Regions from separate parts of the Pseudazoarcus sp. NS34 genome, predicted to be linked through region 2. Evidence: predicted binding sites of a transcription regulator. Region 2 holds the regulator's gene; each other region holds the start of a gene.
What was found. The regulator HrcA, encoded in region 2, represses chaperone genes, less so after heat shock. The targets are predictions, from matches to a motif close to TNTTAGCACTCNNNGNCNNNGAGTGCTAANA.
Positions count from the first base shown of each region.

Region 1 (9,906 bases), on a different contig from region 2:
CCGCGGCGTTTGATAACAATACGGAGCCAGCACCAAGTGTCACATCTGCGCCGATATGGAGATTGTCGCGGATAACGGCGCCAAGTCCCACGAACGATCCGTCGCAAATCGTTACGTTCCCCCCCGTCACGGCACTAGACGCAATGAAAACATGGTCTCCGATGTGGTTGTGATGGCCCACATTAGCGCCGGCGCGGATGATGGTGTTGTGTCCAACATGCGTGAACGCCTGGATGGTCACATTCTCGAAGACGAGGCAGTTCTCGCCGACTTCGGCTCCGCTCCAAAGTTTCGCACTGCTTGAGACGTAGCGGGCAAATGTGTACCCCCGGTCACGTGCCTGCTTGAATCTTTCTCGCCTCAAGGCGTTAAGTCTGGCCCCCCCGATTGGAAGTAGCAGTTCAACCCGATCCGGCGGAAGCACCGTGGCAAGGTCTTCAAAGGCGACAATTGGGAGCCCATCGCATTGCTGATCGTTCATGAAGCGGCGGTCCACGGTAAACGCCGAAATGCGACGTCCGGCGTCGTGCTCAAGGCAATGACGGACGAGCTTCGCAAAGGAGCCGGTGCCGAAGACCACGATAGGCAAGGCGGTCATGGGGTCACCGTACGCTCCGCACCGGCGTGTGAACGGATAGCGAGAAGCACTCGATCCACGTCGTCACTGGCCATGGTCGGGAAGATCGGAAGGCATAGAATTTGGTCCGCAGCTTTAGATGCGTGTGGGAGATTTTCGGCGCTGGCTGAGGGCAGTCCGCTGTACATCGGAAAGGTGCTTAGCAGCGGATAGAAGTAGCGTCTGGTGAAAATGTTCGCGGCACGTAGGCGCGAGTGGAGATCATCGCGCGTGAGCGGAAAATGCTCGGTCACCAGAACTGGAAAGTAGCCAGCATTGTTCTCGGCTGCGGTGTTCCAGTCGGGAACTTCAATTCCTCCAATGCCCTTGAGCGCCTCCGCATAACATTTAGCGATGCGACGGCGCGCTCCCAGTGCGGCGTCGATATGCTCTAGCTGCAGCAATCCGAAGGCAGCTGATATTTCGCACATCTTGCCGTTGATGCCGAGAGACGTTACCGATACTTCGTCCTCGATTCCGAAATTTTTAAGGTTGTTCAGGTGTTGGTACATCTTGTCTGAAGCGCAGATGATGGCTCCGCCCTCAAAGGTGCTGAACACCTTAGTGGCGTGAAAGCTAAGGACGCTCATGTCTCCATGGCGTAGTACGCTACCGCCGGCGTCTGTAATGTCGAAAGCGTGAGCTGCATCGTAGATGACCCGAAGGTTGTATCGATCAGCGATCGCTTGGATAGCGGCAGTGTCGCACGGTCTTCCATAGCAATGCACCGGTACGATCGCGGTAGTGCGCGGCGTTATAGCAGCCTCAATGCGCTTCGGGTCGATGTTGAAAGTGTGCGGGTCGATGTCAACGAAAACCGGTTTGATCCCATTCCAGAGCAGAGAGTGCGAAGTGGCTACGAATGAGTAGGGTGTCGTTATGACTTCGCCCGTGACCCGAAGCGCTTGTAAGGCAGTTACGAGCGCCAACGTCCCGTTCGCGAAAAGCGCCAGGCGGCCGATGCCGAGTCGGTCGCAGAGAGCAGCTTCCAGCCCCGCGTGCATGGGGCCGCAATTGGTCAGTGCGCCGCTTTGCCAGATTCGTTCGATGTAGGGGAGGAACTGCTCCAGTGGAGGTAGCAGTGGGCGTGTTACGAAGAGCGGGCGGGGGTCGGAAGTCATGCGCTCACAAAGCCGGAATGATGCGCTCGCCTCCAGCCCTTGAGTAGGTCCGGCGCGCGCGGGTCGAGTTGCGAGATTACTTGAGTTTTGATTGCTGCGGTATAAGCGAGGGGGTAGAAGGCATGCTTAGAACTTGAGCCGCTTATAAAGCGCGCTCTTGCGCAGTCTTCGCTTGAGCGAGGACTTGCGGTCATAGAGGAAAATGCCGGTCCGCAGACGCCAGCCGGGCTCGCCGCTACTGACCGAGAAATAATGGGATATGAAGCTCTCTCGTCCCCGTTCGTGCAATTTGTGGCAAACGCGGATCAGGTCCTGCAGGCGTTCGTGCTGAGGAGTGCGCCCTGGATGCAAGGTAATCCGGCCTGTATCGATGAGGTTGAAGCGCAATGTCTCGCCGTCCTGCTGGATCAGGATGTTGCCGCCGGATAGGTCGCGGAAGTACACGCCCCGGTCATGCATGTTGCACACAAAGCGGGCGAGTGCTGCGAACAGGAGTTCGGGCGCGATATCCAGAGCGGGCTTGCCACGTTTGATCGAGGCGAAGGCAAGGCTGACCGGGATGGAGCTTTCGACGTGCTCACAGATGTAACTGTTGCCGGTAAGACTTTGCAGTGGCCGCTGCTCAAACCAAGCCACGGGTGGTGCGGCGCGGATTCCGCGCCGCTGCAGTTCGATCGTGCCGTTCCAGCTGCGTAGCGCCTTGGACGGCTTGAGGCGGTCGAGCAGTTTCTTATGCAGATGATGCTTTACTGGCTGTTTGAGAACCAGTTTTCGTTCAGGCGAGCGGGGGTCCGGTACGCTCCAGATCACGTTGCGCGCAAAGCGCATTGCGCCCTGTTGGCGTCCGGCTGGAGGATGCGTTCGGGTGGGGTGCAGCGCTTCGATCAGGTGCTCAGCGTCGCTTGTGGAGTCGGCAAGCACCATGCCGTGCCACGCCGCATCACGCACATAGTGCAAGACCCTTGAGTCGTGTCGGTGGATGCGCACGTTTGGCAATGGAGCAGCCGAGGCGAGTATTGACACGTGGCGCGTTGCTGGCCAAGCAAGGTAGACCAGCTTTTCAGAGATCAGTGAAGGAGGGCGTAGCTGGGGTTCTCCGTCACGCGTGAGGGCACTTGCTGCGTCGAGGTCGTCAGCTGAGTACAGGTCGCAAGCCGCGGCGGCGAGGCCATTCGTTGTCCATGCTACGTGGATCAGCTTTTCCGAGTTGCGGAAGGCATGGACTTCGAGGCCGTCACTATTGCTCAAGCGGCCTTCATAGTGACAGCCGGGAATGGTGCGCGAGAACGTTGCAAAGGCTGCAAGAGCGGGCCGTGCCCGGAAGGCGTCAGGTTGGCCGTCGACGCTGGCGTAGTGCGTGATGCGTTCGAGCTTCGGGTACGCAAACTCTCCGTCATCTACCAGCCCCTCGCGATGGCATACCAACGGCCCCCACCAGGCGGCTTCGAGTGCGCCCGAGGCGGCGCACAGCACCATGTAGCGCGACAGGTAATCAGCCTGCTTTTGTTCGCTGTCGGGCAAGAAGCGTTCGATGCGCGGCAGGGTCCAGAACGCGGCGGGCGACATCAGGCGCGGCACGCCGAAGTCCGCGCCGATACGCTGCAGCAGGCGGGCCTTGCGGATCAGGTTGAAACGTATCAGCGGGGCGAGCGTGTGGCCGAGGATCTTGTGATCCCAGCGCTCGGGCTCGGTGCAGCGCTCGGAGAACAGGTTGTCGGTGTGGATGTCGGGTAGCAGCTTGCGGTCGCGCAGCAGGCGCAGCAGCCCGACGTTCCAGACCGGTTCGAAATCGGTCACGCTTGGGCCAGCCAGCGTGATGCCGCGCTTGCGCGTTTCCTCGTGGGCGACCTGCCAGGTCGCGAGGAAGCCTTCCAGCGAATAGCCGGCCCAGCGTCTGCGGTTGACCGTCGAGCAGGCTTCGAGCATCCCGATGCGAGAACCGAAGCGCTCCAGCGTTTCGGAAACGAAATTTCGCCATGCTTCGGCAGCGTCCGCCGCCGGCATGGCCCGCGCGGCCTCGGCAGGCTGCACCAGATGCAGCATTACATCGAAATCGGCGGCGATCAGCGCTTCGAGAAAGCGCGCGACGTAGTTGTCGCCATCTCCGTAGGTGAAGTCCAGCCGCACGCGGCGGATGCCGGCTTCACGCAGGATGCGGATGACGGCCTCATCGGTAGCCGGGTCGGCGTTGGTAGCGACGCCGACACCGGCGAAACCGTCTGGCACGCGATGTCCGGTCGGCGGCAGATGCCCCTTGCGCATGAAGAAGCGACCGCGCAGCAGGGCCGATAGGTTGGCCAGCAGAAAGTGTTTGAGCGTGGGTTTCACTTGAGGCGGCCGATCGGTGGCTTGTGGCTGGGGTCGAGAATGACGTTGCGGTCGAGCCATTCACGCTCTTCGGGCAAGCCTTCCATGCGGTTGAGGTTGCGCTTACGCCAGAACATGCTGAGTGGACGCCGATGCACGCGCAGGTCTGAGATGTCGATCAGGCCGAGTTCGCCGCTGGGCATCATCACGATGTTTCCTAGATGCAGCGAGCGGAAATAAATGCCCAGATCGTGCAGCCGGCGCACGAACAGATTGAGCGCGATGCGCAGATAAGCGCGATCGATGGCTTCCATCGGCTTCTGCAGCAGCTCGCGCAGCGTCTCGCCGGGCAGCGGGTGGTAATGCACGGCATCGCGAGCGATCTCGCCGATGCGATAAATTTCGATCACCTGGGGGCAGGGAATGTCCCGCCGTTGCAGCGCCCCCGAATTGTCGGCAAAGCGCTGCGCATAAGGGTTCCATGCGGCCGAGGAGAGCAGGCGCTTCCGACGGAAGAGCTTGATGTACGTGCCATCGGGCTGCAGCAGGACTTTTTCGCCGTGGCCGTCTTTTTCCACGGACACTGCGCCGCAGCGCAATTCCATCCATGCGTCTTGAGAGATATGTTTCAAGCTATTTTTCGAAGAGGTGTCGAAGCAGCGAGCAGTCTACCGTCTCGCGCGAACGGATGTGTGTCCGCAGAGGACGGGAACCTGACGGGGTCTTAGCACTCCTAAGTATCGAGTGCTAAAATGCCCCGCACAGGAGGTTGGACAAACATGACTCACGCCTTGTCTTTTCCCGTTCCGGCTGCCGCTGGCAGCATCGACCAGTACATTCAGTCGGTCAATCGCATTCCGCTGCTGAGCGAGCAGGAAGAGCGCGCGCTGGCGACCCGGTTGCGTGATGAGGGTGATGTGGATGCGGCGCGTCAGCTGGTGATGTCGCACCTGCGGCTGGTGGTGTCGATTGCGCGTGGCTATCTCGGTTACGGCCTGCCGCACGCGGATTTGATTCAGGAGGGCAGCATTGGCCTGATGAAGGCCGTCAAGCGCTTCGATCCAACGCGCGGCGTGCGGCTGGTGTCGTTTGCGATCCACTGGATCAAGGCCGAGATACACGAGTACATCATTCGCAACTGGCGTCTGGTCAAGATCGCGACGACCAAGGCGCAGCGCAAGCTGTTCTTCAACCTGCGCAGCATGAAGGCCGACAGCAATACCTTGAGCCGTGACGATGTGGATGCCATGGCGGCAAAGCTCGGCGTCAAGCCCGAGGAGGTGGTCGAGATGGAAACCCGTCTGACCGGGCGCGACATGCCGCTGGAGGGCTCCGGGGACGAAGATGATGCCTTTGCCCCGATCGCCTATTTGCCCGATCCGCATGCCGAGCCTTCCGAAGTGCTCGAGCAGGCCGAACAGGCACGCTTGTGCGACGAGGGCCTGCACGATGCGCTCGGCAGTCTGGATGAGCGCAGCCGCGACATCGTGCGCCGTCGCTGGCTGGTCGAGGACGGCGGCGCCACGCTGCATGAACTGGCCGCCGAGTACGGCGTTTCGGCCGAGCGTATCCGCCAGATCGAAGCCAAGGCCATGCAGAAGATGCGCGGTCTGATCGCGGCCTGACAGACCGTACGGACCTCCGCCCGCGCGCGACGGAGGTCCGTGTTAACATCCGGCGCACGATGAAATCCCTCAACGCGCCCAAGGCGCGCTCCGAATCTCCCCCGAACGCATCCTCCCTCAGGATCTACCTGCGGCTGCTTGGCTACGTGAAGCCCTTCATTGGGTGGTTCGCGCTGAGCTTGTTTGGTTTCCTGATCTTCGCTTCGTCGCAGCCCATGATGGCGGCGGTGCTGAAGTTCTTCGTGGACGGCCTGATGGACCCGGATGCCGCGGTGATGCCCGGCATTCCGCTGTTCTCCGGCATGCAGTTCCTGCATGCCGTGCCGCTGTTCCTGGTATTCATCGCGCTGTGGCAGGGCGTCGGTTCCTTTCTTGGTAGCTACTACATCGCGCGGGTCTCGCTGGGGCTGGTCGATTCATTGCGTCGTACGCTGTTCGACAACCTGCTGCGCTTGCCCAACGGGTATTTCGACCAGCACAACTCCGGCCACCTGATCTCGCGCATCACCTACAACGTGACGATGGTCACCGGTGCAGCCACCGACGCCATCAAGACGGTTGTTCGTGAAGGGCTGTCGGTGATTTTTCTGTTCGGCTTCCTGCTCTGGATGAACTGGAAGCTGACCCTTGTGATGGTGGCCATCCTGCCGCTGATCGGCGTCATGGTGACCAGCGCCAGCCGCAAGTTCCGCAAGCAGAGCCGCAAGATTCAGGAAGCCATGGGTGACGTTACGCATGTCGCCTCCGAAACGATTCAGGGCTACCGCGTGGTGCGCAGCTTCGGTGGCGAGGACTATGAGTCCGCGCGTTTCCGCGATGCCAGTGCCGACAACATGAAGAAGCAGCTGAAGATGGTGAAGCTCGGCGCCACCTTCACCCCTTCTTTGCAGTTCGTGACCTATAGCGCGATGGCGGTGCTGCTGTTTCTCGTGCTGCTGCTGCGCGGCGACTCATCGGCTGGCGATCTGGTCGCTTACATCACCGCGGCCGGCCTGCTGCCAAAGCCGATCCGTCAGCTGTCGGAAGTCAGCGCCACGATCCAGAAAGGGTTGGCCGGCGCCGAGAGTATCTTCGAGCAGCTCGACGAGCCGGTGGAGCCCGATACCGGCACGGTCGAGCGCGAGCGCGTCGAGGGTCGCGTCGAGGTACGCAAGCTGAGTTTCCGCTATCCAGGCCACGATACGCAGGTGCTCGACGATGTCAGCTTCACCATCGAGCCGGGCCAGATGGTCGCACTGGTCGGGCGTTCGGGCAGTGGCAAGACCACGCTGGCGAGCCTCATCCCGCGCTTCTATCACCACGATCAGGGCGAGATTCTGCTCGATGGCGTGGATGTGGAGGACTACACCTTGCAGAATCTGCGCCGTCACATCGCGCTGGTAACGCAACACGTCACCCTGTTCAACGACACCGTGACCAACAACATCGCTTACGGTGATCTCGATGACGAGCCGCGTGAAGCGGTCGAGCATGCCGCCGAAATGGCCTATGCGCGTGAATTCATCGACCGGCTGCCGCAGGGTTTCGATACGCTGGTTGGCGAGAACGGCGTCTTGCTCTCCGGCGGACAGCGTCAGCGTTTGGCCATTGCGCGCGCCATGCTCAAGGACGCTCCGGTGCTGATTCTCGACGAGGCGACTTCCGCGCTGGATACCGAGTCCGAGCGCCATATTCAGGCTGCGCTGGATCAGGTCATGCGCGGCCGCAGCACGCTGGTGATCGCGCACCGTCTATCGACCATCGAGAAGGCTGACCAGATCCTGGTGATGGACCAGGGGCGCATCGTTGAGCGCGGTACGCATGCCGAGCTGCTGGAGCGCGACGGCCACTACGCGCGGCTGCATGCGGTGCAGTTCCGCGAAGATGGGGAAGGCGGGCTGAGGGCGCAGTGATGGCGATGTGTCTTCGTGTAAAAATCGACATCCTACTGCGCAGCCCGTTTAGGCTCGGCTGAGCCGGACGCCCGTCCGCACCCCCGTTCACCTTCATTCAGCCGCCCTTAGATGCCGACAGACGTCCTGGTCCCCGAGCCACTCTTCAGCGTAGTCATTGCGACGTACAACTACGGGCGCTTCGTGCCCAGAGCGATTGATTCCGTGCTCGGCCAGACCCTGGACGACTACGAGATTGTCGTCGTCGATGACGGCTCGACTGACGATACGCCTGAGCGCTTGCGCGCCTATGCTGGACGCATCACCAGCATTCGCCGGGAGAACGGCGGGCAGGCAAGTGCCTATAACGATGGAATCGCACGCGCACGTGGGCGCTTCGTCTGCATCCTCGACGCCGATGACGAGTTGTTGCCCGGTGCGCTGGAAGCATTCGCACGTCACATCGACGCCGCCGGGCCTGAAGCTGAGTCGTGCATTTTTTATGGCGGATATGTGTCGGTCGGCCAGGATGACAGCGAACGGCGTCGCTTGGCGGTCGCTGCGCCGGCGGATGCCGAAGCGCGTCTGCGCTTGTTCCTGCTGCGCAAGCTGACCGGCCTGCAGCACTGCAGCAGCGTCATTCCGCGCGAGCTGCTGCAGCGTTTCCGCTACCCCGATGGGCTGCGCAACAACACCGATATCGTGATGATCGGAAAGGTCATCGCCCAGCACTGCGCGATCGCCATCGATGACCTCGTGTGCCGCATCCATGATCATGCTGCGCGCGTGCGCGAGCAGGCCGACAAGGTGCTCGCAACGGGCCTCAGGCCGGTCGACCTGCTGTTCGATGCGCAGCACATGCCGGAAGCCTTGCGGCACCTCGAACCCTTGTACCGCGCCGAGCGCTTGCGTTCGATTGCCGGCGTGCTGTTCAAGAGCGGGCGCTACCGCGAAAGTCGCCAGTACTACGCCGCAGCCTTCCACAGCCGCGCCGGCAGCGTACTCGACGCCAACACCCTCAAGCGCGTGGTTCTCACCTTCGTGCGCGGCTGACGGGGGCGTTTAGCCTCCCGTGCGGCGGTAGATACGGATCGCGCGGCCCCGCCGGTCCGGAAACTCCTTCATCAGCGTCAGTCCCTGCGAGGCGGCCCATTGCTGCTCGGCCACGTCGTCGGCTTTGCCGGACAACACCAGATGGTCCACGCGCCCTCGCGCAGCGGCCGCCCGGTCGCGATCGGCCAGGCCGGCGTTGGGTCGCTGGCTATAACCCATGCCGGCCAGGTAGGCCACGGTCGGCTGTTCAAAGTAGATCCGCTCGGCCGGCAGGGCCTGCGCGCGAATCCACTGAGCGCTGTCGGTGTAACGCGTCTTCGGAGGGCTGAGCGATACGACGTGGGAAATGGCGAACAGCGCGATGAGCGTGATGATGATCCGGCGCGTCCACCTACCTCGCGCCATCAGCGCGTGCAGGCCCAGCGCGGCGATCGGTAAGCTCAGCAAGCTCAGCAGGGCAACGTAGCGCGATGTCAGGAAGAAGCTGTTGAACAGAAAGACCAGCAGCACCAACGCATACAGCGCGAAGGCCCACGCAAAAAGCGCGGTCTGGCGCAGCAGCGCACGGGGCGGCTCGACGCGCAGGGTGTAGGCCACAGGAATGCAGAACAGGCCGAGATTGCCGATGAACTTCATCGGCAGGATCGACAGCAGCCCGAAGAACAGGATGGTGCCTGCCTCGTCCGCCGAATACTTGTTGAGCGTCGAACCCGCGAGGGCTTCGGCTCCCGCGCGAAGGTCCTGCAGGATGTGGGCGGGGTTGGCCGAAGCAATCTGTACTGCCAGGCGGCTGCCCGGCGCCAGTTCGCCCGCCACCCACAGCGCGATCAGCCCCGCTGCGCCCGCTGCCAGGCCTGCTGAAGACACTATTACGCGCATTGCCACGCGGCTTCCGCGGACGCGGGTCAACTCGAACAATGGCAGTGCGAGCAGGAAGATCAGGCATTCCGGTCGGAACAGCGCCGCCACGCAGATGGCTGCTTGCGCGCCGATCAGCGGCAGCAACGAGCTGCTGCGCGCCGCTCGCAAGACCAGCCAGAGCCCCAGCAGCACAAAGCACCATGCCCCCGGCTCGCGCATGATGTAGTCGCGGTAGGCATTGAGCGAGGGCAAGGCGATGGCGATGGCGAAAGCAGCCCAGCCCGCTTGCGGAAAGTGTTCCCGCGCGCACAGCACGACCATTGCGCAGGTGCCGGCCAGCAGCAGCGAGGACAGCACGTGGGCCGCTGCCTGGGCCTCCAGACCGCTCAACGAAGACAGCGTGGCGATCAGCACCGGCAGAGCCAGCCAATCGAAGATCGAGCGCGCGGCGG
Region 1 is NZ_BAAKIZ010000001.1:424,018-433,923, reverse strand. It holds gene AC6H0N_RS02145 (acetyltransferase) at 1-598, opposite strand, end outside; gene AC6H0N_RS02140 (DegT/DnrJ/EryC1/StrS family aminotransferase) at 595-1,737, opposite strand; gene AC6H0N_RS02135 (lipopolysaccharide kinase InaA family protein) at 1,864-4,065, opposite strand; gene AC6H0N_RS02130 (lipopolysaccharide kinase InaA family protein) at 4,062-4,628, opposite strand; gene rpoH (RNA polymerase sigma factor RpoH) at 4,824-5,669, shown strand; gene msbA (lipid A export permease/ATP-binding protein MsbA) at 5,729-7,561, shown strand; gene AC6H0N_RS02115 (glycosyltransferase family 2 protein) at 7,673-8,593, shown strand; gene AC6H0N_RS02110 (hypothetical protein) at 8,603-9,906, opposite strand, start outside.
Region 1: a site for HrcA is predicted at 4,767-4,797, ahead of rpoH (RNA polymerase sigma factor RpoH). Genes of this name have one in related genera too.

Region 2 (9,906 bases):
AACGAGGACGAGCGCTTCGGCGTGCTGGTCGAGGGTGAGGTGGAAATGTCAGTCGAAGGCAAACGCGTCGACACCTTGCTGCACGGCGAGATTTTCGGTGAGCTGGCCTGGATGGATGCGCCGGTGAGTCGGCAGATGTATTCGGTGGTCACGCTGCGCGACTGCACGTATCTGGAAGTCACACCGGCCGCGCTGGCGCTGGCCTCGGAGGAATTGCAGGCGGCATTCCGCAACCGTATCGCTTCGGTTGTTGCACGGCGTTGCGCCGACGGCATGCGTGCGCTGGCGGCCAGGGTGGGCAAGGAAGCCGCGCGGGTCGACCGCACGGCAACCGGTAGTGCAGATCTGCAGCTGGTCGACGACTGATCAGACGCTCAGATCGACCTGGCTGATGGTGCCGACGCTGCCGTTCTCGTTCAGATAGACGCCGCTCTGGCGCATCATCCCCAAGGTCTCGTTGGCACTATTGCGCAAGGCGAAGGGTGTTGCGACGCGCGCCAGTGATAATGCGCCCACGCCCGCTTCAGCCAGCGTCAGCAGGCTGCCCTGACCGTTCTCATCGGCTTGCCACAGGCGCAGCTGACTGAAGGCCGGGTCGGCCTCGTCGATCCAGCCATTGCCGTCGGCATCGAGTGCAGCGAGTTCGGCAAAACCATCGCCGCTCATCGGCCCGAACAGCTCCCGACCATCGTCGATACGGCCGTTGGCGTTGCGGTCAAAGGCCAGAAAGCCGCGGCCCCCAACCGGCACCGGAAGCTCGTCCTGTGTGCCGTCTGCATCGAGATCAAACGCAAAGCGTGCATTCGACAGGCTCGCGCCGCTGCCGGCAAAGTCGAGCATCAACGGGTCTTTCAGGCGACGCGGCGTGCCGCTTTCGACGTCGAGAGCGAAACGCTCGCTGAAGCCGCGCTCCATCTCGAACGCCACCTCGAAACGGATCTCCCGCCCATCTGCCGTTCGCACCACACCGGAGGCAGCGAAGTCCACGCGCTCGTACTCGATGCGCTCTCCGCGCACGCTCAGCGACATGCCCGAGCCGTCGCCGGCCTGCGCGGTCTCGCGCGGCGGGGTATAGGTGCTGGTTGTTGCGGGTTCCAGATCCGACATGCGCAGCACGTCGATGCTGCGACCGAGCATCTTTTCGATCATCGCGCGCAGCAGGCGCAGGCGCGGATCATCCAGCGCGTCTTCTTCTGCGGCGGCCATTCGATCAAGCTCTGTGGCCGCCGGCGCGGCAGGTTCCGCGGGGCGAGGGCCCCAACGTTCGATGCTCACCGAAACGCTCTCGCGCTCGTAGGCGAGATGAGTGGACTGCATCGCGATCTGTGCGCTTTCGATCTTCATGGCTGGCCTGCAAACGGATTGAACCGTGACATTCCAGTTAACGGCACGAAGCAGGTTTTCTTGAGGTCGGCGCTCAACGGGCGGCGCCGAGATCCTTCGCGCGCAGCACTGCCAATTCCTGTTCCTGCGCGCTCGGAGGCGCGATATCCAGCCAGTTGCCGAGGTGCGATTCGGCCACATTGCCGAGTGCGGCAATCCAGTCCGGTCGCTCGTTCAGGCAGGGGATGTAGTGAAATTCGCTGCCGCCTGCCTCGAGAAAGGCCTCGCGGCACTCCATGGCGATTTCCTCAAGCGTCTCCAGGCAGTCGGACACGAAGCCGGGGCAGATCACGTCAGCGCGTTTGAGGCCTTCACGGGCCAGCTTCTGCAGGGTCGGTTCCGTGTAGGGCTGAAGCCACTCGGCCTTGCCGAAGCGCGACTGGAAGGTGATCTGCCAGCGCTCGCGCGGCAGTTCCAGCGCTTCGGCGAGCAGGCGGGCCGTCTTGTGGCACTCGCAGTGATACGGGTCGCCCAGGTCGAGTGAGCGGCGCGGGATGCCGTGAAAGCTCATTACCAGTTTGTCTGGCTGGCCGTTGGCCTGCCAGTGCTCACGCACGCTGGCAGCGAGTGCGGCGATGTAGCCGGGGTGGTCCTGGAAACTGCGCACGATGCGGATTTCGGGCTGGTTGCGCCAGTGGGTGATGCAGCGGGCGACTTCATCCATGACGCTGGCGGTGGTGCTGGCGGCGTACTGCGGATACAGCGGCAGCACGACAATGCGCGTACAGCCTGCGGCGCGCATGCGGTTCATTGCAGCCGGGATGGACGGCTCGCCGTAGCGCATGGCCCAATCAACCACGATCTGGCCGTGGCCGTTGTGCAGCAGTTGTCCGGCGAGCAGCTTGGCCTGCTTCTCGGTATGGAACTTGAGCGGCGAACCTTCATTGGTCCACACCGTGGCGTACTTGGCGGCCGACTTCTTCGGGCGCAAGGTCAGGATGATGCCATTGAGGATCGGCCACCATACGAGGCGTGGGATCTCGACCACACGCGGATCGGACAGAAACTGCTTCAGGTATTTGCGCAGTGCCGGCGCGGTCGGCGCCTCCGGCGTGCCGAGGTTGGCGATCAGGACGCCGGTTTTCGGCACCGTGCCGTGGGTGTAGGCGGGTTCGGTCCAGTAGCGGGCCATGCGATGGAATCCTTGCGGTGCGTGGGAGGCGGGTGAGAGCGTGGCGGCGCTCAGTCGTTGCTGTGCGAGAGGGCGTTCGAGAGCAGGCGGGCGGTGATATCGACGATCGGGATCACGCGGTCGTAGGCCATGCGCGTGGGGCCGATGACGCCGACCGAGCCGACCACCTTGCCGTCGACTTCGTAGCCGGCGGTGATGACGCTGCAGCCGTCGAGCTCTTCCATGCCGGATTCGTTGCCGATGAAGATCTGAACGCCGTTGGCGCGGTTGGACAGGTCGAGCAGCTGGATCAGCCCGGTCTTGCGCTCGAAGAGCTTGAACAGCTCGCGAATGCGGCCCATGTTCGACGACAGGTCTTCGACATCGAGCAGGTTGGTTTCGCCGGACAGCACGTAGCTGTCCGGCGAGTCGGCCAGATCGCCGCTGGCTTCAACGGTGGCGCTCATCAGCTCGGAGATGTCGCTGCGCAGTTGCTGCAGTTCGCCTTGCAGGCGATTGCGCATCTCTTCGAAGGCCTGGCCGGCGTAGTGTGCGGTGAGATAGTTGCCGGCTTCGGTCAGCTCCCCTGGCGTGTAGCTGCGCTTGGTGTGCAGGATGCGGTTCTGCACGTCGCCGGCGGTGGTGACGATGATCAGCAGGATGCGTGCGTCCGAAATGCGCACGAATTCGATCTGGCGGATGCGCACGGTTTCGTGGCGCGGGCTGACCACCACGCCGGCGAAATGTGTGAGGCTGGACAGCAGATGCGAGGCCGAGCTGATCAGGCGTTGCGGCTGATCCGGCAGCAAGTGGCCGCGCAATTCCATGATGCGCGCGCGCTCCATGGGCTGCACCGTGAGCAGCGAGTCAACAAAGAAGCGGTAGCCACGCGAGGTCGGCATGCGGCCGGCCGAGGTGTGCGGGCTGGTGATGAAGCCCATTTCCTCAAGGTCGCTCATGACGTTGCGCACTGTGGCTGGCGACAGCTCGAGCCCGGAGTGTTTGGACAGCGTGCGCGATCCGACCGGTTGGCCTTCCTCGATATAGCGTTCGATCAGCGTCTTGAGCAGGATCTGTGCGCGAGCGTCGAGCGTGGGTTGGGTCATGTCGCCTTCGTGGTGTCGTTCAGCATGCATTATTCAGGACGCAGTAGAGCCCTGTCGAGATCGCCGGGCGCCTCAGCGATTGTGGTTTAATCCGCGCATGAAAAATGCCTTCCGCACGGTCGCGCTCGTCGGCAAGTACCAGGACCCCGGCGTCGAGGATGCGATCCTTGAGCTTGCCACGTTTCTTACCGCACGCGGCCTGTCCGTGTGGATCGAGGAGGGGACGGCCAGTTCCATCGGTAGCCTGTGCCCCGGTTGCGAGGCGCACGACTACGCGGCCATTGGCCGCTCGTGCGACTTGGTGGTGGTGCTCGGCGGCGACGGTACCATGCTGCACGCGGCGCGAACCCTGGGCCACAGCGGTGTGCCGCTGGTCGGTGTCAATCGCGGGCGGCTCGGCTTCCTGACCGACATCAGCCGGGACGAGGCCGTGCGGCATCTGGGCAACATTCTCGAAGGGCGCTACCAGGAAGAGCAGCGTTTCATGCTTGATGCGGCAGTGACGCGCGATGGCACGGTGATGAAACGCATGTCGGCCTTCAACGACGTGGTGTTGAACAAGGGCGAGTCGGGGCGGCTGATCGAGTTCAACGTCAGCGTGGACGGAGAGTACGTCTACACCCAGCGCTCCGACGGCATGATCGTGTCTACCCCGACCGGCTCGACGGCTTATTCGCTGTCGGCCAACGGCCCGATTCTTCATCCCACAGTGCATTGCATCGCCCTGGTGCCGCTTGCGCCGCACGCGCTGACAGCACGGCCGGTGACACTGCCGGATACCTGCCGTATTGAAATCGAACTGCTGGGCCCGCACGACGGCGGGATCTTCTTTGACGGTCACGAGCGCTTCGATGCCTGTCCCGGCGACCGCTTGAGCATCGCGCGGGCGCCCGGCACCATTCGCCTGCTGCACCCCGAGAGTTACAGCTACTTTGCCATGTTGCGCGAGAAGCTCCACTGGAGCGCTGCGCCGAGCACGCCCCCATGCTGAGACGCCTGACCATCCGCGATTTTGTCATTGTCGACCGGCTTGAACTCGAGTTCGAATCGGGCTTCGGCACACTCACCGGCGAGACTGGCGCCGGCAAGTCCATTCTGCTCGACGCGCTGGGTCTCGCGCTCGGCGACCGCGGCGACGGCTCTACGGTGCGCACAGGCCAGGACAAGGCCGATATCGTTGCCGAGTTCGATCTGCCCACGGATAGCCCGTTGATGCAGTGGCTGGCGGACAGCGATCTGCCGACGGACGACGACATGATCCTGCTGCGCCGGGTTGTCGACGCTGGCGGCCGCTCGCGGGGCTGGATCAACGGTGTGCCGGTCACGCTCACGCAATTGCGTGAAGCCGGCGAGTGGCTGGCCGATATTCATGGCCAGCATGCCCATCACGCCTTGCTGCGCGGCGACGCACAGCGCGCGCTGCTCGATTCCCATGCCGGCGCGGGAGCGCTCGCGGCAGAGGTCGCGGAACTGCATCGCGCCTGGCAGCGCATCGCTCGTCAGCGTGAGGCCGCTGACAGCGACGCCGCCGCAACACAGCGTCAGCGCGAACTGCTGGTGTGGCAGATCGAAGAGCTGGAGAAAATCGATTTCCGGCCGGAGGAGTGGGTCGAGCTCAATACTGAGCAGCGCCGCCTCGGTCACGCCGCGGGCCTGATCGAGGGCAGCGCAGAAGCGCTCGGCGCGATTGCAGACGGTGAAGTTTCGATCAGTTCCATGCTCGGCCATGTTGCTGCGCGCATCGAAGGCATGACGGAACTCGACGCCGAACTCGCAGAGGTGCGGGATCTGGTCGCTGGTGCGTTGATCCAGGTCGATGAGGCCGCGCATGGTCTGCGGCGCTATCAGGAAAAGCTCGATCTCGACCCGGCGCGCTTGCACGAGGTCGAAGCGCGCATTGCCGCCATTACCGACATCGCGCGCAAGCATCGCGTGCAGCCTGAGGCGCTGCCCGACGTGCTGGCGGAGTGGAAGCAGGAGCTGACCCAGCTCGAAGAGCGGGCCGATCCGGCCCGTCTGGCCGCAGCCGAGGCTGAGGCGCGTAAAAGCTGGGAGGCTGTGGCCCGCAAGCTGTCGGCACAGCGCAAGCCGACGGCTGAGCGCCTGTCGCGTGAGGTCAGTGAGGCGATGCAGACCATGGCGATGGCCGGCGGCAGTTTCGAGGTGGCCTTGTTGCCGCGCGAGCAGGGCGGATCGCATGGGTTGGAGGACGTTGAATTCCGCGTGGCGGCAAACCCCAATCAGCCTTTGCGGCCGTTGGCCAAAGTCGCGTCGGGCGGCGAATTGTCGCGTATCGGGCTGGCCATCCAGGTCATGACCAGTCGCGACGCGGCCGTGCCGACACTAATCTTCGACGAGGTTGATGTGGGTATTGGCGGCGCGGTTGCCGAGCGCGTCGGGCAGTTGCTGCAGCGTCTTGGGTCGGATCGTCAGGTGCTGTGCGTGACCCACTTGCCGCAGGTGGCGGCTTGCGCCGATTGGCAGTGGAACATCGCCAAGGTGCAGGCGGATGGCGAGGTGTTGAGTGCGGTGACGCCGCTGGATCGAGGTGGGCGTGTGGAAGAGATTGCGCGCATGCTCGGCGGTCTGGAGATCACCGACAAGACACTCGGTCACGCCGACGAGATGCTGGCGCGCGCGAACGGGCGTTCGCGCGCTGCGTGACGCCGTTCAGCTGCTTTTTTCGTCGTTCGGGCAGTTCTTGCGCAGACAGTTGGCGTACAGATAGAGCGCGTGCTCCTTGACCTCAAAACCGCGCTCATGGGCCACTCGCTCTTGGCGTTTCTCGATTTCAGCGTCGAAGAATTCCTCGACTGCGCCACACTGCAGGCAGACCAGATGGTCGTGGTGACCGCCCTCATTGAGTTCGAACACCGCCTTGCCAGCTTCGAAATAGTGGCGCTCCAGCAGGCCGGCCTGCTCGAACTGAGTCAGCACGCGATATACCGTCGCCAGGCCGATATCCATGCCGTCGGAAATGAGCAGGCGATAGACGTCTTCGGCGGTCAGGTGGCGTGTTTCGGTGTGCTGGAAGAGGTCCAGAATGCGCAGGCGCGGGTAGGTGGCCTTCAGACCGATGTTTTTCAGGTTCTGGGAATTGTCTGACATGGATTCCTGCCTCTCGTTATTGTTATCAAGCCGCATCATCACGGCGTGCGACCATCACAGGCGCATGGCGACTCAGCGCGGGCTTGCGGCCTATGATATATTTTTTGCCCTGTGAAGAGAATGACGCGCCGGCGCGTCTCCGAAACCGCTAAAGGCGATTCATGCGCTCGATTACCGTTCCCGTGTTGTTTCTTGCCGGTGCACTGCTTGTGTCCGGGTGCAGCGCCTATCGCATCGACGTGCGCCAGGGCAATTATGTTGACCAGGAAATGGTCGCCCAGTTGCGCAAGGGCATGACGCGCGATCAAGTGCGTTTCGCCCTGGGTTCCCCGTTGGTGGTCGACATGTTCCGTGAGAACCGCTGGGACTACGTCTACCGTTTCACGGAAGGCTGGGATGAGCCGCAGACGCGCAGGCTCAGCCTGTTTTTCGTCGACGACAAGCTCAACAGCGTCGAAGGCGACGTCATGGCCGACGATGGCTCGGCGCAAGAGACGCCGACCCAGCGCAACCGTGTAGTCGAAGTGCCTTCCTCCCGCAGCCGCTGATCGGCTGCGACAGACTCCCGAATTTCTGAGGTTTCAAGCATGACGCAACGCCGCATTGCTATCGCGGGGGCGTCCGGACGCATGGGCCGGATGCTGGTCGAGGCCACCTTGAACGATCCGCAGGCCGAGCTGGTTGCGGCATTCGATCATCGAGATTCAGCCTTCATCGGTCGTGATGCAGGTGAATTTCTGGGTACTCCTTGCGGCGTGAAGATCACCGACGACGCGCGCGCGGCGATTGCCGCCGCTGATTGCGTCATCGACTTCACGCGCCCTGAAGGCACGCTGGAACACCTCGCCCTGGCGCGGGAGCTGGGCACGGCGGTGGTGATCGGTACCACCGGTTTTTCCGCGGACGCAAAGCGGGTCATCGCCGAAGCGGGTGAGCACATCCCGGTCGTGTTCGCGCCGAACATGGCGGTGGGCGTCAATGCAGTATTTCGCCTGCTGGAAGTGGCGGCGCAGATTCTTGACTCCGGATACGACATCGAAGTCACCGAGGCGCACCACCGGCACAAGATCGACGCGCCGTCGGGCACGGCCCTGCGCATGGGTGAAATCGTCGCGCGTGAGCTGGGGCGCGATCTGGATGATTGCGCGATCTACGGTCGTGAGGGCGTCACCGGTGAGCGCAAGAACGAGACCATCGGTTTTTCGACGATTCGTGGCGGCGACGTCGTGGGTGACCACACGGTGCTGTTTGCCGGCCTTGGCGAGCGCATCGAGATCACCCACAAATCCGGCAGCCGTATGCCGTATGCGCTTGGCTCCTTGCGCGCGGCGCATTTTCTGGCTGGACATGAGCGCGGCGTTTTCGACATGCAGGACGTGCTCGGTTTGCGTTGATCGCAGGCCGCGGGGAGGGCTTTGGCGTTTGCGTGGAATGCCCGCGAACGCTATAATTCGGCGAATTCGACAGCGGGATCGGCCTAGACAGGCTTGTCCCGTTTTTTTCACGTATGGAGGTGGCGTCCGCTGCCTCCTGTCATCGCCTGAATCAGGAGTTTTACGTGGCTGTGTTTCCGTCCGCTGTACTGGCTCTCGCCGACGGTACGGTCTTTCATGGCAAGGGAATCGGTGCCGTTGGCACCACTGTTGGCGAGGTGGTGTTCAACACCTCGATGACGGGCTATCAGGAAATCCTGACGGATCCCAGTTATTGCCGACAGATCGTCACGCTGACCTACCCACATATCGGTAATACCGGTGTCAACGCAGAGGATGCCGAAGCTTATCGCGTCCATGCAGCAGGTCTGGTCATTCGCGACCTGCCGTTGCTGACGTCGAACTTCCGTTCCGAACAGACGCTCGATGCCTATCTCAGGGCCGAGAACATCGTTGCCATTGCCGACATCGACACCCGCAAGCTGACCCGCGTGCTGCGCGAGAAAGGCGCGCAGGGCGGTTGCATCGTCACCGCTGCGGCGGGGCAGACGCCTGATGTCGAGGCGGCGCTGGCGGCGGCACGCGGCTTTTCCGGTCTTTCCGGCATGGATCTGGCGAAGGTCGTGTCTGCCAGTGAGATCGTGGAATGGACCGAAGGTGAATGGGTGCTGGGCGAAGGCTATACGCAGCCCGCCAATCCGCGCTTTCACGTGGTTGCCTACGATTACGGCGTCAAGCACAACATCCTGCGCATGCTGACCAGCCGTGGCTGCCGCCTTACGGTTGTGCCGGCGCAGACGCCGGCTGCCGATGTGCTGGCGATGAAGCCGGACGGCGTGTTCCTGTCCAACGGTCCGGGCGACCCGGAGCCGTGCGATTACGCGATTGCGGCAATCCGCGAAATCGTCGCCGCCAAGGTGCCGACCTTTGGCATCTGTCTGGGACACCAGTTGCTGGCATTGGCTTCCGGTGCGAAGACGCTGAAGATGAAGTTCGGCCATCACGGCGCCAACCACCCGGTGAAGGATATCGAGACGGGGCAGGTGCTGATCACCAGCCAGAACCACGGTTTCGCGGTCGACCCGACCAGCATGCCGGCCAACCTGAAGGTTACGCACTCGTCCTTGTTCGATGGTTCGAACCAGGGCATTGCGCGTACCGACGCGCCGGCTTTCTCGTTCCAGGGGCACCCTGAGGCGAGCCCGGGGCCGCATGACGTGTCGTACCTGTTCGACCGCTTCGTGAAGATGCTCGAAGCCGGAAAGTAAGAAATTCGGTGGCAGCCGCGGCTGCCACTTTTTTGGTAATACCGAGGTCAGCTGATGCCCAAGCGCACAGACATTCAAAGCATTCTCATCATCGGCGCAGGCCCCATCGTGATCGGCCAGGCGTGCGAGTTCGATTACTCCGGTGCGCAGGCCTGCAAGGCGCTGCGTGAAGAGGGTTACAGGGTCATTCTGGTCAACTCCAACCCGGCCACGATCATGACCGATCCGGGTACGGCTGATGTGACCTACATTGAGCCGATTACCTGGCAGGTCGTCGAGCGCATCATCGCCAAAGAGCGCCCCAATGCGGTGCTACCGACCATGGGTGGTCAGACCGCGCTGAACTGCGCGCTCGATCTGGCCAAGCATGGCGTGCTCGAGAAATACGGTTGCGAACTCATCGGTGCGTCGCGTGACGCCATCGACAAGGCTGAAGACCGCCTCAAGTTCAAGGACGCGATGACCAAGATCGGTCTCGGTTCAGCGCGTTCCGGAAT
Region 2 is NZ_BAAKIZ010000002.1:35,361-45,266, forward strand. It holds gene AC6H0N_RS06490 (serine/threonine-protein kinase) at 1-366, shown strand, start outside; gene AC6H0N_RS06495 (SPM autocatalytic domain-containing protein) at 367-1,344, opposite strand; gene hemH (ferrochelatase) at 1,418-2,515, opposite strand; gene hrcA (heat-inducible transcriptional repressor HrcA) at 2,566-3,600, opposite strand; gene AC6H0N_RS06510 (NAD(+) kinase) at 3,698-4,591, shown strand; gene recN (DNA repair protein RecN) at 4,585-6,264, shown strand; gene fur (ferric iron uptake transcriptional regulator) at 6,271-6,708, opposite strand; gene AC6H0N_RS06525 (outer membrane protein assembly factor BamE) at 6,870-7,256, shown strand; gene dapB (4-hydroxy-tetrahydrodipicolinate reductase) at 7,296-8,102, shown strand; gene carA (glutamine-hydrolyzing carbamoyl-phosphate synthase small subunit) at 8,267-9,409, shown strand; gene carB (carbamoyl-phosphate synthase large subunit) at 9,464-9,906, shown strand, end outside.

Region 3 (9,906 bases), on a different contig from region 2:
GTCAGACTTCTTCTTCAGATAGGCCTGCGCCTCGTCGGCCGGCATGAAGTTGGGAATGAAGAAGGATTTCTTCAGCGTCGCCTGGATCTCCGGAGAGGCATAGATCTCGGCCAGCGCCTTGTCCAGCTCGGCGACGGCCTTCGGATCGATGTCCTTGTTGTAAATCAGGAAGAACTCCTTGTCGAAGGCCCAGTCCTGCTTGCCGTCGAGCGTCACCGAAGAGGCCGGCGTGGCGTACTTGAGCAGTTGCTCGCGCGAAGTCTGGCCCATGCCTTCGGGGTTGGCTTGCTGCAGGGTCTTGTCGCGCGCCGTGATCCACACAAAGCGCATGGCCTTCTGGTCGTCGGCCGGCAGGCGGGTGTACTGCTCGTTGCCCTGCACCGAACCGTTGATGACGTCGGCGTTGCCGTCGAACAGCAGCTGGTTCTTGTCCGACTGCGAGCCGGTGTTGACCGCCACGACGTTGCCTTCCTTGCCCGGGAAACGCACGCTCACGGCGTTCTTGATGGCCGTGAAGCCCAGCGCCGACACGCCGCCCGGCTGAATGGCGACGCGCACGCGCTGGTCCTTGCCCGCTGCCTGGATGACGTCGTCGATGGTCTGATACGGCGACTTGGCCGGCACCAGGAAGGCATCACCCGGGTTGATCGCAACGGTAGGCCCGATGCGGTACTTCTCGAAGATGTCGAAGAAGCCGCGTACGCCGTAGTGGAAACCGGCGTAGGACTGATCGTGGAACAGCATGATGGTGCTGGCGTCCGCACCACTCTTGTCGATGGCCTGGAAGGCGGCCGTGGGGCCGACCGCGTCGACCTTGGCGTTGATGCCAAGCTTCTTGGACAGGGCCTCGGCCACGATGGCCGAGACCTGATAGGTGTCGCCCCCGGTGGAGGTCGAGCCGATGACGACGCGTACGTTGTTGGGCAGGGCACTGTCGGCCGCAAAGGCCGGTGCCGTGACGCCTGCGGCGAAGGCGGATGCCGCAAGACTCATTGCGATGGTCAGCTTTTTCATTGTTTGAAGTCTCCTCGTGATGCGTTGCTGCGCAAGTTGGCGGTAGGGAAGACGCCGCCGCTTCTTCGGGCGGGAGAGGCGTGACTGCTTTGGTCGCGCTTGCTCCCGTTCCTGAAAATCGCTTGATGCGTGTTCAGTAGCCGCCGGCCGTGGCGACCGCGCCGGGCATGCCCTCGCGCATGGCGCCGAGCACCTGCTGCGAGCCGGCCGCCATCAGGCGCGCGTCCGAGCCGATGGTGACGAACTGGTAGCCCTTCTCGATGCGCTTGAGCGCGGCGGCTGGCGCGCCGTTGTGGATGCCGGCGATCTTGCCGTGGGCCTTGGCGCGCGACAGGATGTAGTCGAAGGCCTCGGCGGCTTTCGGGTCGACGTCGTCGAAGGTGGGCGTGCAGCCCAGCGCCAGCGACAGGTCGGCCGGGCCGATGTAGATGGCTTCGAGCCCCTCGACCGAGAGGATGTCGTCGAGGTTGTCCAGTGCTTGCGCCGTTTCGATCATGGCGAAGGCCACCACCGTGTCGTTGGCGTGCTGCAGGTAATCCGCGCCGCCGTAGAGCAAGCCACGCACCGGGCCGAAGCTGCGTCTGCCGCGCGGCGCGTAGTTGGTCCAGGCCACCAGGTTCTCGGCGTCCTGGCGGGTATTCACCATCGGGCAGATCAGGCCGTAGGCGCCGGCATCGAGCGCCTTCATCAGAATGCCCGGCTCCAGCCAGGGCACGCGCACCACCGGCACGGTCGAGGTGGTCGAAATGGCCTGCAGCATGCCGACCATCGACTGATAGTCGATCAGGCCGTGCTGCAGGTCGATGGTCAGCGAATCCCAGCCCTGGTGGGCCATGGTTTCGGCCGAGAAGCCGTTCGGGATGGCCAGCCAGCCATTCACGGCGGCGCCGCCGGCCTTCCAGATGCTTCGCAGTTTGTTCTCGCGCATGATTCGGTGTCTCCGGGTTGCAGCGTTCGGGGTGGGGGTCAGCGCACCAGGCAGGGGCGCTTGTTGTTGAAGGTCCAGCCGGGGATCAGGAACTGCATCGCGACCGCGTCGTCGCGGGCGCCCAGGCCCATGTTGCGGTAGGCCTGATGCGCCTTTTCCAGTTCATCCAGGTCGATCTCGATGCCCAGGCCGGGCTGCTCCGGCACGCGCACCAGACCGTTCTCGATCTTCAGCGGCGCCTTGGTCAGGCGCTGGCCGTCCTGCCAGATCCAGTGCGTGTCGATGGCGGTGACCTTGCCGGGCGCGGCGGCCGCGACGTGCGTGAACATCGCCAGCGAGATGTCGAAGTGGTTGTTCGAGTGCGAGCCCCAGGTCAGGCCGAACATCTGGCACAGCTGGGCCACCCGCACCGAGCCCTGCATGGTCCAGAAGTGCGGGTCGGCGAGCGGGATGTCGACCGACTGCAGCTGGATCGAGTGGGCCATCTGGCGCCAGTCGGTGGCGACCATGTTGGTAGCGGTGGGCAGGCCGGTGGCGCGGCGGAATTCGGCCATCACCTCGCGGCCCGAGAAGCCTTCCTCGGCGCCGCAGGGGTCTTCGGCGTAAGCCATCACGCCATGCAGGTCGCGGCACAGACGCACGGCGTCTTTCAGCAGCCAGCCGCCGTTGGGGTCGAGCGTGACGCGCGCCTCGGGGAAGCGTGCGTGCAGCGCGCGGATGGCCTCAACCTCCGCCTCACCGGCCAGCACGCCGCCCTTGAGCTTGAAATCGTTGAAGCCGTAGCGCTCGTGCGCGGCCTCGGCCAGGCGCACCACGCTCTCGGGAGTGAGCGCTTCTTCGTTGCGCAGGCGGAACCAGGCGTTGTCGGCGTTCGCTTCCGAGCGGTAGTCCAGCGTGGTCTTGTTGCGGTCGCCGATGAAGAACAGATAACCGAGCATCTCCACCGCGTCGCGCTGCTGGCCTTCGCCGAGCAGGGCCGCCACCGGCACGTTCATGAACTGGCCGAGCAGGTCGAGCAGGGCGGATTCGACCGCCGTCACGGCGTGAATGGTGGTGCGCAGGTCGAAGGTCTGCAGGCCGCGGCCACCGGCGTCGCGGTCGGCAAACGCCGTGCGCATGGCGTTGAGCACGGCGTTGTAGTCCCCCAGCGTCTTGCCGACGATGAGCGGACGCGCGTCTTCGATGGTCTTGCGGATGGCTTCGCCGCCGGGCACTTCGCCCAGGCCGGTGTTGCCGGCGCTGTCGGTGAGCAGCACGACGTTGCGCGTGAACCACGGGCCGTGCGCGCCGCTCAGGTTGAGCAGCATGCTGTCCTGCCCGGCGACCGGGATGACGCGCAGCTCGGTGATGCTCGGTGTGCCGGAGATTCGAGTGTTCATGGGCGATGTCTGAAAAGTGGGTACGACGCGGACAGGCAGCAGGGCGCCGTCACGCGCAGGCGGGAGACGGAGTGGCGACGCAGGCAGGGAATGCAGGCCGGCTGGCAGGGCGGGGCGCGTGCGACGCGGCCGCCCACGCATGGCGTGTGCAGAGGTGATGCATGGCTGTCTCCTGGTGTTCTGGCGTCGGGCCCGTTGCCGGGTATGACGCTCTCTTGTAAGGAGCAATCCTCGGATCAGATCAATTCAAGAGCAAATCAACTGATGACTGGAAGAATTCAAGTATTGAATTGATGGCCGGCTTCAGCGGCCGATGAACTGCGGCAGGACGAGCGTCTTGAAGATGCCGAGAATGGGGTTCTCGTTGTCCGTGCGCCAGGAACAGACCGTTTCCACCGGGCGGGCCGGCACGGTTTTCAGGCGGCGCAGCACGGTGCCCTCGAACTGCAGCCGCGTGGCGGCTTCCGGGATGACCGCGGCGCCGACGCCGGAGCGCACCAGGGCCAGCATGGTATGGATCTGGGCGACATATTCGATGATGTCGGGCACCACGCCCTGCCGGTCGAACAGACTCTTCAGCAGGTTGTAGAAGTATTGCGCCTCGTAGGGCGAGTACATCAGGAACGCCCGGCCGCTGAGGTCGGCCGGCACCGGCTGCTCCGGCCAGTTGGCCGCTTCCCGCTCGGGAATGGCGAGCACCAGCCCGTCGCGCGCCAGCGCCACCGTATCGAGTTCGCCGTGTTCCGCATGCGGGCGCAGCAGCCCGACATCGAGCTGGCCGGCGTCGAGCGCGTCGAGCTGGCTGCGGCTGACCAGTTCCTTGAGGGTCAGCGAGATACCCGGCGAGAGCTCACGCAGATGGCGCACCACCTGCGGCAGCAGGCTGTAGCCGGAGGCGGCCGTGAAGCCGATGGACAGCGTTCCCAGCTCGCCCTTGGCGACGCGGCGGGCTGTCGCGGCAGCCTCTTCGGCCATGCGCAGGATGCGTGCCGCGTCGGGCAGAAAGGCCCGGCCCGCGGCGGTGAGCCGCACGTTGCGGCTGGTACGTTCCAGCAACTGCGTGCCGACGTGATGTTCCAGCAGCCGGATCTGGCGACTCAGTGGCGGCTGCGTCATGTTCAGGCGCTCGGCCGCACGGCTGAAATGCAGCTCTTCGGCGACGGCGACGAAGCAGCGCAGCTGACTGATCTCGAACATGGGCGACCGCCTTGCGGTTTGGGCGCCCCATTGTTGGAGCGATTCGGCGTGCATGCAACCGCAGCGTCTCAGATAGCCGGCGTGAGGAGCTTGCCGGTCTCGAAGAAGGCCTTCAGGTTGGCCAGCACCAGGTCTTCCATGGCGGTGCGTGTCTCGACCGTGCCGCTGCCCACGTGCGGCAGCAGCACAACGTTGTCGAGCGTGAGCAGCGCCTCGGGTACTTGTGGCTCATCGGCAAAAACGTCCAGACCGGCGCCGGCGATGTTGCCTTCCGTCAGCGCGTCGACCAGAGCGGGCTGATCCACCACGCTGCCGCGCGCGACGTTGATCAGAAAGCCGTCCGGGCCGAGTGCCTGCAGCACCTCGCGTGAGATGAGGTGGTGCGTCGATGCGCCACCGGCCACCGTCACGATCAGAAAGTCCGCCCACTGCGCCAGTGCCGCAAGCGAGGGCTCGAAGGCATGCGGCGCATCCGCGACCGGCTTGCGGTTGTGATAGCGCACTTCCATGTCGAAGCCGGTCGAGCGCTTCGCAATCGCGCGGCCGATCTGTCCCAGACCGACGATGCCCAGCCGTTTGCCGCTGACACGGCGGGTCATCGGGTACTTCTCGTCGAGCCAGCGCCCATCCCGCACGAAGCGGTCGGCCGCCGACAGGCGGCGCGCCACATCCAGCACCAGCCCGAAGGCCAGGTCGGCAACGCAGTCGGTCAGCACGCCGAAGGTGCCGCTGACGGCGATGCCGCGCTGGCGGGCTGCCGCCAGGTCGATCCTGTCGAGCCCCACGCCGCGGCAGGAAATCACCTTGAGCGCCGGCAGCGCCGCGATCAGCTCGGTCGAAGCGCCGACCGGCGCGGAGGTTGCCACGCCGGCGAAGCGTGCGCCGTGCTCGCGCAGGTAGCCGGCGGGGTCGGTTTCCTGCCACAGCGGGTGGATGTGGAAGTGGGTATTCAGGTCCGCATCAAGCTTTGGCGAGAGCGGACCGGTCTGCAGTACGTGTGGGGTCATCGGGTTCAGTCGCTAGTGGTCTGTGAGGCCGGAGTCTCGATGAAGGCGGGCTGCGAAATGCAATCCGTGACAGGCCAGACGCGCAGAAGCATACGGCCACATGCGCGGGCTGAAAATTTCATTTGGTCCGCGACTTGAATTCGCAACACCTCGTCCCTATTATTAGCACTCGCTGGTGATGAGTGCTAACAGTCGCCAGCCGCCGGATTTCCGGTGTTTCGATTTCTGAGCGGGCCATGTGGCCCGCGTTGCTTGAACCCGTACAGGAGTAGAACGATGAAAATCCGTCCCTTGCATGACCGTGTGATCGTCAAGCGCCTCGAAGCCGAGCGCAAGACCGCCAGCGGCATCGTGATTCCCGATTCCGCCGGTGAGAAGCCGGACCAGGGCGAGGTCGTTGCCGTCGGTAACGGCAAGATCCTGGAAGACGGCAGCGTGCGTGCCATGGCCGTGAAGGCTGGCGACAAGGTGCTGTTCGGCAAGTACGCCGGCCAGACCGTGAAGGTCGATGGCGACGAGCTGCTCGTCATGCGCGAGGAAGACATCATGGGCGTGGTCGAGGGCTAAGCCTCTCTCGCGTCCTGTTACTCAAACGAATTCAAGGAGTTAGTTCACATGGCAGCTAAAGAAGTCAAATTTGGTGATTCCGCGCGCGATCGTATGGTCGCCGGCGTCAACATCCTCGCCAACGCCGTCAAGGTCACCCTCGGCCCGAAAGGCCGCAACGTCGTGCTCGAGCGCAGCTACGGCGCGCCGACCGTCACCAAGGACGGTGTTTCGGTCGCCAAGGAAATCGAACTGAAGGACAAGTTCGAGAACATGGGCGCGCAGATGGTCAAGGAAGTTGCTTCCAAGACCTCCGACATCGCCGGTGACGGCACCACCACCGCCACCGTGCTGGCCCAGTCGATCGTGCGCGAAGGCATGAAGTACGTTGCCGCCGGCATGAACCCGATGGACCTCAAGCGCGGCATCGACAAGGCCGTGATCGCCACCTGCGAAGCGCTGGCCAAGCTGTCCAAGCCGTGCTCCACGGCCAAGGAAATCGCCCAGGTCGGTTCCATTTCCGCCAACTCCGACAGCGACATCGGCCAGATCATTGCCGATGCCATGGAAAAGGTCGGCAAGGAAGGCGTCATCACCGTTGAAGACGGCAAGTCGCTGAACAACGAACTCGACGTCGTTGAAGGCATGCAGTTCGACCGTGGCTACCTGAGCCCGTACTTCATCAACAATCCGGACCGCCAGATGGTTGTTCTGGAAAACCCGTTCGTGCTGCTGTTCGACAAGAAGATCTCGAACATCCGTGATCTGCTGCCGGTACTCGAGCAGGTTGCCAAGGCCGGCCGTCCGCTGCTGATCATCGCCGAAGACGTCGAAGGCGAAGCGCTGGCCACCCTGGTGGTGAACAACATTCGCGGCATCCTCAAGACCTGCGCCGTCAAGGCTCCGGGCTTCGGCGACCGTCGCAAGGCCATGCTGGAAGACATCGCCATCCTGACCGGTGGCCAGGTCATCGCCGAAGAAGTCGGCCTGACGCTGGAAAACGCCACGCTGGAGCAACTCGGCCAGGCTGCGCGTATCGAAGTCGCCAAGGACAACACCACCATCATCGACGGCGCTGGTTCGGGTGACGGCATTGAAGGCCGCGTCAAGCAGATCCGTGCCCAGATCGAGGAAGCCACCTCGGACTACGACCGCGAGAAGCTGCAGGAACGCGTCGCCAAGCTGGCTGGCGGTGTGGCCGTGATCAAGGTGGGTGCGGCTACCGAAATGGAAATGAAAGAGAAGAAGGCTCGCGTCGAAGACGCCCTGCACGCTACCCGCGCTGCAGTGGAAGAAGGCATTGTCCCGGGCGGCGGCGTTTCGCTGCTGCGCGCACGCTCCATGCTGGGCGAGCTCAAGGGTGCCAACCACGATCAGGACGCTGGCATCAAGATCGTGCTGCGCGCACTCGAGCAGCCGCTGCGCGAGATCGTTGCCAACGCCGGTGACGAGCCCTCCGTGGTCGTCAATGCCGTCGTCAATGGCACGGGCAACTTCGGCTACAACGCTGCTACCGGCGAGTACGGCGACATGGTCGAGATGGGCGTGCTGGACCCGACCAAGGTCGAGCGCACCGCGCTGCAGAACGCGGCTTCCGTCGCGGCTCTGATGCTCACCACCGATTGCATGATCGGTGAGATCGCCGAAGACAAGCCCGCCATGCCGGATATGGGTGGCATGGGTGGCATGGGTGGTATGGGCGGCATGATGTAATTTGCCCTGCATTCGCAGTGCCCGAAAAGCCCCGCGCAAGCGGGGCTTTTCTTTTGTGTCGCGCATGTGCAATGGGCGTGCCGGCATGCTCGACTGTTGCCGTGCAATCGGTGAAGATGCTCGCCTGACTGCACCGAGAGGGTTCCATGCGCATCCTGCTTGCCGAAGACGACCACGTCATTGCCGACGGCCTGTCCCGCACCCTGGGGCGCGGCGGTTACGCCGTCGATCACGTTGCGAACGGACTGGACGCCGACACCGCGCTGGCCTCGCAATCGTATGACCTGCTGATCCTCGATCTGGGGCTGCCCAAACTGCCCGGCCTCGATGTGCTCAAACGCCTGCGGGCGCGCAAGTCGGCCACGCCGGTGCTGATCCTCACCGCGCAGGATGGCGTGGATGACCGCGTTGCCGGGCTCGATGCCGGTGCCGACGACTACCTCACCAAACCCTTTGCCCTGCCCGAGCTCGAAGCGCGCGTGCGCGCGCTGACGCGGCGCGGCACCGGCCAGCCGCGGCGCATCGGCTTCGGCCAGCTCGAATACGATCAGGCCGACCGCGTGGTGCGTATCCACGGTGAAGTGGTGGAGTTCTCCGCGCGCGAAGTCGGTCTGCTCGAAGTCTTCATCCTCAAGGCCGGGCGCCTGGTCAGCAAGGATCAACTCGTCGACCACCTGTGCGGCTGGGGCGATGAAGTCTCCAACAACGCCATCGAGGTCTACGTGCACCGCCTGCGCAAGAAGCTCGAAGACACCGATCTGCGCATCGTGACCGTTCGCGGCCTTGGCTACTGTCTGGAGCACAAGGATGAGGCTGCGGCGCAGAAGGCCTAAGCAGGCCTCGGCTACGGCCAAGCAGCAACCGCCCAATTCGCTGTTCGGCGAGATACTCGATTGGCTGCTCGCACCGCTGCTGGTGCTGTGGCCGATCTCGATCATCTTCACGCACAACGTTGCCGACAACATTGCCAACCAGCCCTACGACCTGGTGCTGGCCGACAACGTGCGTGCGCTCACCAGGCTGGTGCAGGTCATCGACGGCGTGGTGTGGGTGGATTTTCCCGCTTCGCCGCGCGTGCTGTTCCGCTCCGATCGGGACGACGTCTTCTACTACCAGGTGGCCGTTTCCGGCGGTGAGTTGGCCAACGGCGACCGCGAGCTGCCGCAGGCCGCGCCGCCGCTGGAAATCATTCCCGAAACCGTGCTGTTCCGTGACGAATACGTGCACGGCGAGCAGGTGCGCGTGGCCTATCAGTTCCTTCAGCCCACGCGGCCGGAAGAGCCGCTGGTGCTGGTGCAGGTGGCTGAGACGCTCAACAAGCGCAGCAATCTCGCTTCGCGCGTGGTCACCGAAGTGCTGTTTCCGCAGTTCGCCATCATTCCGCTGGCGGTGGTGCTGGTGTGGGTCGGCCTGTCGCGCGGCATTGCGCCGCTCAACCGTCTGCAGGAACGCATTGCGCGGCGCAGGCCAACCGACCTGTCACCGATCGAGCCGTCCAGCGTGCCGGAAGAGGCTCGGCCGCTGATCATTGCCTTCAACGACATGATGGCGCGGCTCGATGCCAACATGCAGGCCCAGCAGCGCTTCATTGCCGATGCTGCGCATCAGATGCGCACGCCACTCACCGGCCTCAAGACGCAGACCGAGTTCGCCCAGGACGAAACCGACCCCGAGCAGTTGCGCCGCTCCCTCGACCACATCGCCGCCAGCGCTGAGCGCGCCACCCACCTCATCAACCAGCTGCTGCTGCTGGCGCGCGCCGAGGCCGGCTCGGAGCGCGTCTATTCCATGCAACCGGTGGATCTCGATGCTGTCGTGCGCGACGTGGCCGGCGAACTCTTCCCGCGCGCACTGGCCAAGCACATCGACTTCGGCGTGGAGGGCGAAGCCGGCACCGCGCTGGTCGAAGGCAACATCGTGCTGTTGCGCGAGATGTTCAAGAACCTCATCGACAACGCCATCAAATACACCCCGCGCGGCGGCAGCGTCACCGCGCGCATATTGAGCGAGGGCGGTGTGCCGGTGGTCGAGGTGGAAGACTCCGGCATCGGCATCCCCGAAGACGACCGCGGCCGCGTCTTCGAGCGCTTCTACCGCGTGCTCGACAGCGGCGAAGACGGCT
Region 3 is NZ_BAAKIZ010000003.1:576,597-586,502, reverse strand. It holds gene AC6H0N_RS12850 (type 2 periplasmic-binding domain-containing protein) at 1-1,014, opposite strand, end outside; gene AC6H0N_RS12845 (HpcH/HpaI aldolase family protein) at 1,148-1,942, opposite strand; gene gudD (glucarate dehydratase) at 1,981-3,321, opposite strand; gene AC6H0N_RS12835 (LysR family transcriptional regulator) at 3,625-4,518, opposite strand; gene AC6H0N_RS12830 (2-hydroxyacid dehydrogenase) at 4,587-5,525, opposite strand; gene groES (co-chaperone GroES) at 5,802-6,092, shown strand; gene groL (chaperonin GroEL) at 6,141-7,784, shown strand; gene AC6H0N_RS12815 (response regulator transcription factor) at 7,931-8,617, shown strand; gene AC6H0N_RS12810 (sensor histidine kinase) at 8,592-9,906, shown strand, end outside.
Region 3: a site for HrcA is predicted at 5,686-5,716, ahead of groES (co-chaperone GroES). Genes of this name have one in related genera too.